One region of the Idiomarina sp. X4 genome, then DNA from elsewhere that is predicted to be linked to it. Evidence: predicted binding sites of a transcription regulator. Region 1 holds the regulator's gene; the other holds the start of a gene.
What was found. Region 1 encodes LexA, which represses DNA repair genes until DNA is damaged. Its sites were predicted from a motif close to TACTGTATNNNNATACAGTA; they were not measured.
Positions count from the first base shown of each region.

Region 2: a site for LexA is predicted at 2,004-2,023, ahead of recN (DNA repair protein RecN). Genes of this name have one in related genera too.

Region 1 covers NZ_CP025000.1:899,795-904,226, reverse strand. Annotated here, with positions in the region: gene ctaD (cytochrome c oxidase subunit I) at 1-730, opposite strand, end outside; gene coxB (cytochrome c oxidase subunit II) at 741-1,862, opposite strand; gene CWC33_RS04320 (SOS-response cell division inhibitor) at 2,161-2,592, opposite strand; gene lexA (transcriptional repressor LexA) at 2,589-3,206, opposite strand; gene plsB (glycerol-3-phosphate 1-O-acyltransferase PlsB) at 3,339-4,432, shown strand, end outside.
Region 2 covers NZ_CP025000.1:216,209-220,640, forward strand. Annotated here, with positions in the region: gene dnaK (molecular chaperone DnaK) at 1-149, opposite strand, end outside; gene grpE (nucleotide exchange factor GrpE) at 254-913, opposite strand; gene nadK (NAD(+) kinase) at 1,056-1,946, shown strand; gene recN (DNA repair protein RecN) at 2,055-3,719, shown strand; gene CWC33_RS01195 (outer membrane protein assembly factor BamE) at 3,807-4,157, shown strand; gene CWC33_RS01200 (insulinase family protein) at 4,186-4,432, shown strand, end outside.

The DNA of each region.
Region 1 (4,432 bases):
GGTCGCCACCACCTGCCGCGTCGAAGAAGCTGGTGCCGAAGTACTTATCGGTGAGCATCATGGTAACAGCCCCGGCTAATACCGGCATGACGGCTATCAGTAGAAATGCTGTTATAAACCAAGTCCATACGAACAGGGGCATTTTCATATAATTCATACCCGGTGCGCGCATGTTCATGATAGTCACAATGACGTTAATCGCTCCCATTATGGATGAAATACCCATAATATGTACTGAGAAAACGAAAAGTGCCGTTGAGTCTGAACTATAACTGGTTGACAACGGTGCATAAGCGGTCCAGCCAAACGCAGGGCCGCCGCCCTCCATGAACAATGAACCGAGTAGAATCATGAAAGCGAATGGAAGTATCCAGAAGCTCCAGTTATTCATACGCGGCAATGCCATATCCGGCGCCCCAATCATCATTGGTACCATCCAGTTGGCCAAACCAGTAAAGGCTGGCATAACGGCGCCAAAAATCATGACCAATCCATGCACTGTGGTCATTTGGTTAAAGAAATGTGGATCAACGAGTTGCAGACCCGGTTGAAATAATTCGGCGCGAATCACCATTGCCATTGCGCCGCCCACAAAGAACATTGTCAAACTGAACAGTAAGTACATTGAGCCAATGTCTTTATGGTTGGTTGTAAATAGCCAGCGACCAATACCAGACGGCTTATGATCGTGGTGTGCGTCGTGATGTGTTGCTTCGACTGCTGTGCTCATCACCGTCTCCTTATTGATTCATGACTTTGTTGATGTCGGCTGCCTGAATAAGGTCGCCGGTTTCGTTACCCCAGGCATTACGCTCGTAGGTGATAACCGCAGCGAGCTCTTGCATGCTTAACTGTTGTCCGAATGCCTGCATGGCCGTTCCGGATACACCGTTAACAACAATGTCGATGTGTTTTGATTTCGCCTCAGGGTCAACGGCAACGCCACTTCCCGCGAGTGCAGGGAATACACCGTTGACACCTTGACCGTTAGGTTGGTGACAAGCTGCACAGGTACTGTTATATACTTTTTCACCCAAATCCATGAGCTCTTCTTTCGACATTTCCATAGAGAGCAGCTCTTGTTCTCGCTGGCGAGCGGCTTCTTGTTTCGCTTCAATGTCGGTTATCCATTTTTCGTATTCGGCGGGTTCTTTTGCAATAACTACAACCGGCATGAAACCGTGATCTTTACCACAAAGCTCAGCGCATTGGCCGCGATAAATCCCGGGTTCATCGACTTTGGTCCAAGTCTCGTTAATAAAGCCAGGGTTAGCGTCTTTTTTAACGGCAAAGTCAGGCACCCACCAACTATGAATAACGTCGTCCGAAGTCACTAGGAAACGAACTTTTCTGTCGGTAGGAATAACCAATGGACGATCAACTTCCAGAAGGTAGTTTTCGCTTTTAGTGAACTTATTATTGATCTGCTCTTGCTGTGTCGCTAAGCGGCTGAAGAACTCAACGTCATTCTCGAAATACTTGTAGTGCCACTTCCACTGAGAACCTGTTACCTGGATGGTGACATCGGCTTCTGAGGTGTCTTCCATAGCAATCAGTGTTGTTGTTGCCGGAATGGCCATACCCACAAGAATGAGGAGTGGAATAATGGTCCAGGCAATTTCAACTTTTACGTTCTCATGGAAATTCGCTGGTTTAGGGTTTTTCGATTTGCGATGGCGAATCATCGAAATGAACATTAAACCGAATACGACCACGCCAATGGCACAACAGATATAAAATATCGTCATGTGCAGGTCATATACCCGGTTACTGACTTCGGTAACACCTTTGGTTAGGTTGAGTTGGCTTTCCGCGCTCGCAGGTAAGCTCAACATAGCCAACAGTGCCCACAGAGGCTTCATTTTCACGTGACTTCTCCTCTTATTCTTCAATGAGACCGAAAGACTAATTCCGATCAAAATTCGAAGAACAAAGAGGTAAGCAGAAAAAGGAACAGCATCTCCCCAGAAATCACTTTCTCCACAGACTCTTTGTTATAATTATCGTTGTTATAATATTTTTATAGTCGGGTAGTACATTTATTAACTAATTTACAAAGAAAGATCCAGATCAAATCAAACAAATGGTTAATAAATGAGCGGATCTGTTAAAAAAGGCTGCCGAAGCAGCCTATCAAGGAAGAAACACACTAACGAGGATTTAGTGGAGGTGGGATGTTAGTGTGTTTTTATCAAACAGGAAGTATTGAGTGCGACTTAACTTACTGGCCATTTTGGCGCGCTGCCAGGTGCGGCTTGACACAGAGTCAAGGTAGGCAATAACCACGCTGCTGTTTCCGGCCAGCAATGCTTGCTCTAATGCCCATTCGCAACGCTCCGCAGAATGGCTGCGTAACCAACGAATTTGGTGCTCCGCAACGCCTGATTCAATAAGTTCAGCAATGACATTTTTGTCCCCACCGATAACAGTGACCCACTCACTTGGCTTTTGTTGTAAAGCATTTTGAACAGCGGGTGATAATGCGTCCGATTCTGTCGATTCCGTATGAGCTTCCGGCTCAAATTTAATATCCGTAGGTGCAGCTTTCCACAAACCAGGGTGGTGTAATTTCGTGTTTTGTTGAGTCTTCATAATGCAGCTCCGTTTCTGATAACACCAACCGCCAGACCTTCAATAGCGAATACTTGTGACGCTAAGTCTACGGTGATGGTGGAGAAATCTGGGTTTTCCGGATGTAATAAGACAGTGCGTCCTTTGCGCTCAAAGCGCTTTACCGTCACTTCGTCTTCTACCCGAGCAACAATGACTTGGCCGTTTCTCGCTTGCTCCGTTTTATGCACAGCGAGTAGATCGCCGTCGAGAATGCCGATGTCTCTCATGCTCATGCCGTTTACTTTTAGTAAAAAGCTGGCGGCAGGCTGGAATAATGATTCGTCGACTTTGTAATGCCCTTCAACATGCTCTTCAGCCAGCAATGGCTCACCGGCAGCGACCTGACCAATCAGTGGCAGCCCTTCAGCGATATCAAAGTCGTCACCAACTAACCGAATACCACGCGACATGCCCGGCATAATTTCGATAACACCTTTACGCGCCAATGCCTTTAAATGCTCTTCTGCTGCGTTGGCAGAACGAAAGCCAAGCTTCGACGCGATTTCCGCGCGCGTTGGTGGCATACCAGTCGCGTGCAGGTTGTCTTTAATCAGCTCTAATATTTCAGACTGTCTCGGTGTTAAAGGGCGCATATTCGAACCTGTGTTTATGTACAGTGATACTGTGAGTATATACAGGTATTTTCATTTCGCAAGTCATTTCATCAACGACTTTTATTTTTTAAGTTGGTATCCTATAGCTCTGTTTAAAACAGAGGTCGATGTATGAGCAAAAAAAGCCCTTTTTATGCGGTGTTGAAGTATCCATTACGCTGGCTAACACGGTTCGAAGAAATTTGGGACGGCGATGAAACCGATCACAACAGCACGGTACAAAAGCCGGTGGCTTACGTTATGCGCTCGACATCTTCAGCGGATCTTTCCATATTGCAGCGTGCGGCGAAAAAGCGCGGCCTGCCTGATCCGCTCGAGCCACTTGAAGTGAATGGCAAGGAATACAGTCGGGTCATGTACCTGGAAGAGTTTGCCAATGAAACTTCTGAAGAGGCCGTGAAGGAATTTCATCAATTATTAAAGCTGCATAAAGACGATACTAAGCTCGATTTGCAGCTGATACCTGCCGGTGTGTTCTGGGGACGTCAGGCGGGTCAGGAAGCGACAGCCGGTAAAGCCATGACAGGCGACCTCGACAATCCGGGGGCGCTTCGTAAATTCTGGTTGGTACTCTTCTCAGGTCGTCATGTGTTACTGCGTTTATCACGTAGTGTGAGTCTTGGAAAAATGGCGCATGACTACGGCGCTGATATGCGCATAGCCCATAAATTGGCGCGTGTTGCCCGCGTTCACTTTGTTCGTATGCGCCATGCGGTTGCCGGACCGAAGTTGAGTCATCGCAAAGAGCTCATGGCGCAGTTAATTAACACACCAGCGCTTAAAAAGGCCGTGGCAGACGAAGCGAAAGGTAAGAAAATCTGTGAAGAAGAGGCTCGCAAGAAAGCACTTTCTTACATCGATGAAATTGCCGCAAATTACAGCTCAACGCTGGTACGCCTGCTGGACCGCTTTATGACCTGGATGTGGAATCGCATTTATAACGGGATCCATGTAAAAGGCGGGGAGCGCATACGTCGTTTGGCCCAACAAGGGCACGAAATTATTTATGTGCCGTGCCACCGTAGTCACATGGACTACTTACTACTGAGTTATGTCATTTATAAAGAAGGCCTGGTACCACCGCACATCGCCGCCGGTGTTAATCTGAATTTCTTCCCGGTTGGCGGTATCTTCCGCCGTGGTGGCGCATTCTTTATACGCCGCAGCTTCCGCGGCAACAAGCTTTATTCTGCCGTATTCCGTGA
Region 2 (4,432 bases), 680 kb from region 1:
ACCAAAATTTCGCCATCGTCAGTGAATGCAACCACTGACGGGGTTGTGCGGTCGCCTTCGCCGTTTTCAATAACGCGTGCTTTACCGCCATCCAGTACAGCAACACAAGAGTTTGTTGTACCTAAGTCAATACCAATTGTTTTGCCCATGATTCGTCTCCAACTCCAGATTCATGAAATTTGTTTCGTTACCCCTTATTTGGGGGCTCTCTATTTCGATTTCAACACCCTGTAACAGGATATTTGATTAATCTTTATGCTTTCGTATCAACACCTGAGTCTGAATTACGCGCAACCATAACCATTGCCGGGCGTAGCAGGCGGCCATTTAATTCATAGCCTTTCTGCATCACTGCCATAATGGTGTTGTTTGAGTGCTCGCTTGACTCTTGCATTGACATTGCCTGGTGTAAATCAGGGTTAAAGGCTTCGCCTTCTTCACCCACTGCTTTTACGCCGAACTTTTCTAATGTTGAGGTAAGGCTCTTATAAGTCAGCTCAATCCCTTCAATAAAGTTGCGACTAGATTCGTCCTGCTGATCAGCCAGTTGCAGCGCTCTCTCTAAGTTGTCCACCGAAGTGAGCAACTCATTCGCGAATTTTTCCAAAGCAAACTTATGAGCTTTTTCAACGTCCTGACTGGCACGGCGTCTTACATTTTCCATTTCCGCCTGTGTACGAAGCACTGAGTCGCGCTGCTCTTTTACCTGAGCTTCAGCTTTACTCAGAGCGAGCTCAAGCTCTGCAATTTTGTCAGTTTGATCGGCTGATGTGCCTGCTGTTTCAGCTTCAGCTGCAGCAGCATCCTGTTGCAACGCGTCTTCTGCCGCTTGCGCAGCCTGCTGCTGTGCTTTCTGTTGCTCAACCGTCTGGTCAACATTCTGTTCAGTCTGTTGGTCTTTCTTATCCGCCATATTTGACTCTCTTCAGTCGGGTTTAAATTGAGGTTGCCAAGTTAATGGGGGCAAGTTTTTTACTTTCAAGGGGCTTTCTATGACTTGATAAATTTTCCACCTGATATTAGCGTTAACAGCCTAAACCACAGGAACTGTCATTATGAGCGCATTTCAAAGAATTGGCTTACTAGGTAAGGTCAATGACCGCGGCACACAACTCACTTTAGAAACGGTGACGACGGCATTAAACGAACGTGGCTATGACATAGCACTTGAATCCCGCACCGCTGAACAGTTACCTCAGAAGCTGCTCGAGTCCGGTAAAATAAAAACCATGGGCCTTTCTGAATTAGGTGAATGGGCGGATATTGCGGTTGTCGTCGGCGGCGACGGTAATATGTTAGGAGCAGCCAGAGCCCTGTGCGAATACGACATAGGAGTTATTGGTGTGAACCGGGGCAATTTAGGCTTTCTGACTGACCTAGACCCTGACGAAGTAATGACCCACTTACTTAACGTTTTAGAAGGCGAATACCATGTTGAGAAACGTTTTCTACTTTCCGCTGAAGTGATTAGCAACGGGTCTCCGGCTGGTGCGGGGCGAGCCATTAACGAAATTGTTCTGCACTCTGACAAAGTCGCACACATGATAGAGTTTGAGCTGTATATTGACGACCACTTTGTCTTTAGTCAGCGTTCCGACGGGTTAATTTGCGCCACCCCTACAGGTTCCACGGCCTACTCACTGTCCGGTGGCGGCCCTATTCTGCACCCGAACCTCAACGCAATGACGTTGGTGCCTATGTTTCCGCATACATTGAGTAGCCGCCCTATTGTTGTCGACGGAGAGAGTCATATACGGCTGCGTGCGGCCTACGACAATGATTTATTGCAAATTAGCTGCGATGGCCACGTACGGATGGCTGTGCATCCAGGCGATGATATTGTTCTTAAAAAACATGATCATGCGTTAAAAATGATTCACCCCGTCGACCATAACTATTACCACGTACTGCGTAACAAACTCGGCTGGGGCAGCCGACTATTTTAGTCGTGATAAGCAAACTGAGCTTGCAATAAAAAAATAGTACTGTATAAATACTGTATAAACTGTACAAATCAACAGTACTCTGAACGTACACGTCTATAAGGTGCATTTATGTTAGCTCAGTTACACATCCGCAATTTTGCTGTCGTAAAGTCTTTAGATATCGATTTCGCAAAAGGCATGACTGCCATCACGGGCGAAACCGGGGCTGGTAAATCCATTGCCTTAGATGCTTTAAGCTTATGTTTAGGTGCCAGAGCTGACGCTAACTGGGTCCGGCCAGGTCAGGACAAAGCAGAAATTAGCGCAGTTTTTACGGTTGATTCAAACAGTCCTGCCGCCCAGTGGCTTAATCAAAATGACTTCGATTCGGAAGAAGAGTGTATTTTACGACGTGTCATTCAGCGCGATGGTCGCTCAAAAGCCTGGATAAACGGTACCCCGGTTGCGCTAAACCAACAAAAACTGCTGGCTCCCCTATTAGTGAATATCCACGGGCAGCATGAACACCAATTATTATTAAAAGAAGACCATCAATTAGAGCTGCTCGATAACTACGCAAGACACACTGATTTGCTGTCAGCGGTTGCAGCGCAGTACCGCCAATGGTTCGAGCTTGAAAAGGAGTACAAGCATTATATTCAGCAACAAGATGAACTGGAGGCGCAACGACAATTACTTGAATATCAGGTGGAAGAACTGAATGACTTTGCGATTACTGAAGGCGAATTTGAAGAACTGGAACTACGCCATAAAAAGTTAAGTCACAGTAAATACTTAATGGAAGCCAGTGCCTTTTCACTCAGTGCGCTTTACGAGGGCGAGCATAACAATGCAACAGGGCTGGTTTCTTCAGCGAATCAACGATTGGAAGAAGCAGCGGATATCGATGAGCACCTAAAGCCGGTTTGCCAGTTATTGGAACAGGCCAAAGTACATATTGAGGAAGCCGCACTCGAACTGAGACATTATCAGGATGAACTAGAGCTCGATCCTGCTGAGCTGGACATTGTTGAAGAGCGTCTCAGTAAAGCCATTAGCTTAGCCAAGAAGCATCAGGTTGCCGCTGCTGATTTGTGGCAACATCACCAAAAACTAAATGCCGAACTCGATAACATTGTTAATGCTGATAAAAACCTTGAACAGCTTGATGCCGATCGCCAGCAAGCTGAAACTAATTACCGTGCATTGGCGCAGAAACTTTCTTCCAGTCGTCAAAAAGCAGCTGATGAGTTGAGCCAGAAAATTACACAGTCAATGCATGAGCTCAACATGCCTCACGGTCGATTCATTATTGATGTCGAGCATGACTCGGCTAAAAAGGCATCCCGTCTGGGTACTGATGATATTCAATTTGAAGTGACAACCAACCCAGGCCAGCCACTGCAGTCTCTCAGTAAAGTTGCATCGGGCGGTGAACTTTCGCGTATTAGTCTTGCCATACAGGTCATGACAGCAACCCAGAAGTCAGTGCCAACTATGATGTTCGATGAAGTTGATGTTGGTGTAAGCGGCCCAACTGCGGCTATTGTTGGCAAGATGCTACGCGAGCTTGGAAAAACCGCTCAAGTTATTTGCGTCACTCACTTACCACAGGTTGCTGCAAAAGCTGATAATCAGTTCCAGGTCAGTAAATACAGTGACAATGATGAAACAGAAACGACGGTAACTGCTCTCAGTCATAACGAGCGGGTGACAGAGCTTGCTCGCTTATTAGGCGGAGATAGCGTTACCGATATGGCAAAAGCAAACGCAAAAGAACTTTTAGCAAGTTAGTCGCTGACTGTGCTGGTGTTCAGGGGCTGCTTTGTTTATCATCGTCAAAAGTCGAATACAGTGACAATAAAGAACAATAGGTACTTCATGACCAAATTTGCAGTTTGTATCGCCGCACTGCTGAGCTTAGGCGGCTGCTCCATGCTTGATAGTATGGTTTACAGAATCGATATTCCTCAAGGCAATTACCTTGAGCAGGACGATGTTGATAAACTTCGTGTCGGCATGACTGAAGAGCAGGTTATTTATGTGTTGGGTAAGCCGGTTGCTGAAAACAGTTTTGACTCAGATCGTTGGGTTTACCTCTACAACATGAATCCGAACGAAGGCAAAATATACCGTAAAGAACTCATATTAACTTTTAATAACGAGCGGCTAAGTGATTTAAGCGGTGATTTTGCAAAGTCAGAACAGTTTGATCAGCCTCTTGATCAGTAATAAGCCCTAACATGAACTAAGGAGCATTATGGCGAACTCCTCAACGCCTGATGAGCTCGTCCGTGTTGTCCGAAGTCCCAGTGACAAACGTGACTATCAGCACTTGGTTTTAGAAAACCAACTTAAAGTGCTGCTAGTCCATTGTCCTGACAGTTCCAAGGCTGCTGCATCAATGGCCGTAAACGCAGGCCACTTTGATGATCCACCTCATACTCAAGGCCTCGCTCATTTTTTAGAACACATGTTTTTTATGGGCAGCCAGTCTTACCCAGAAC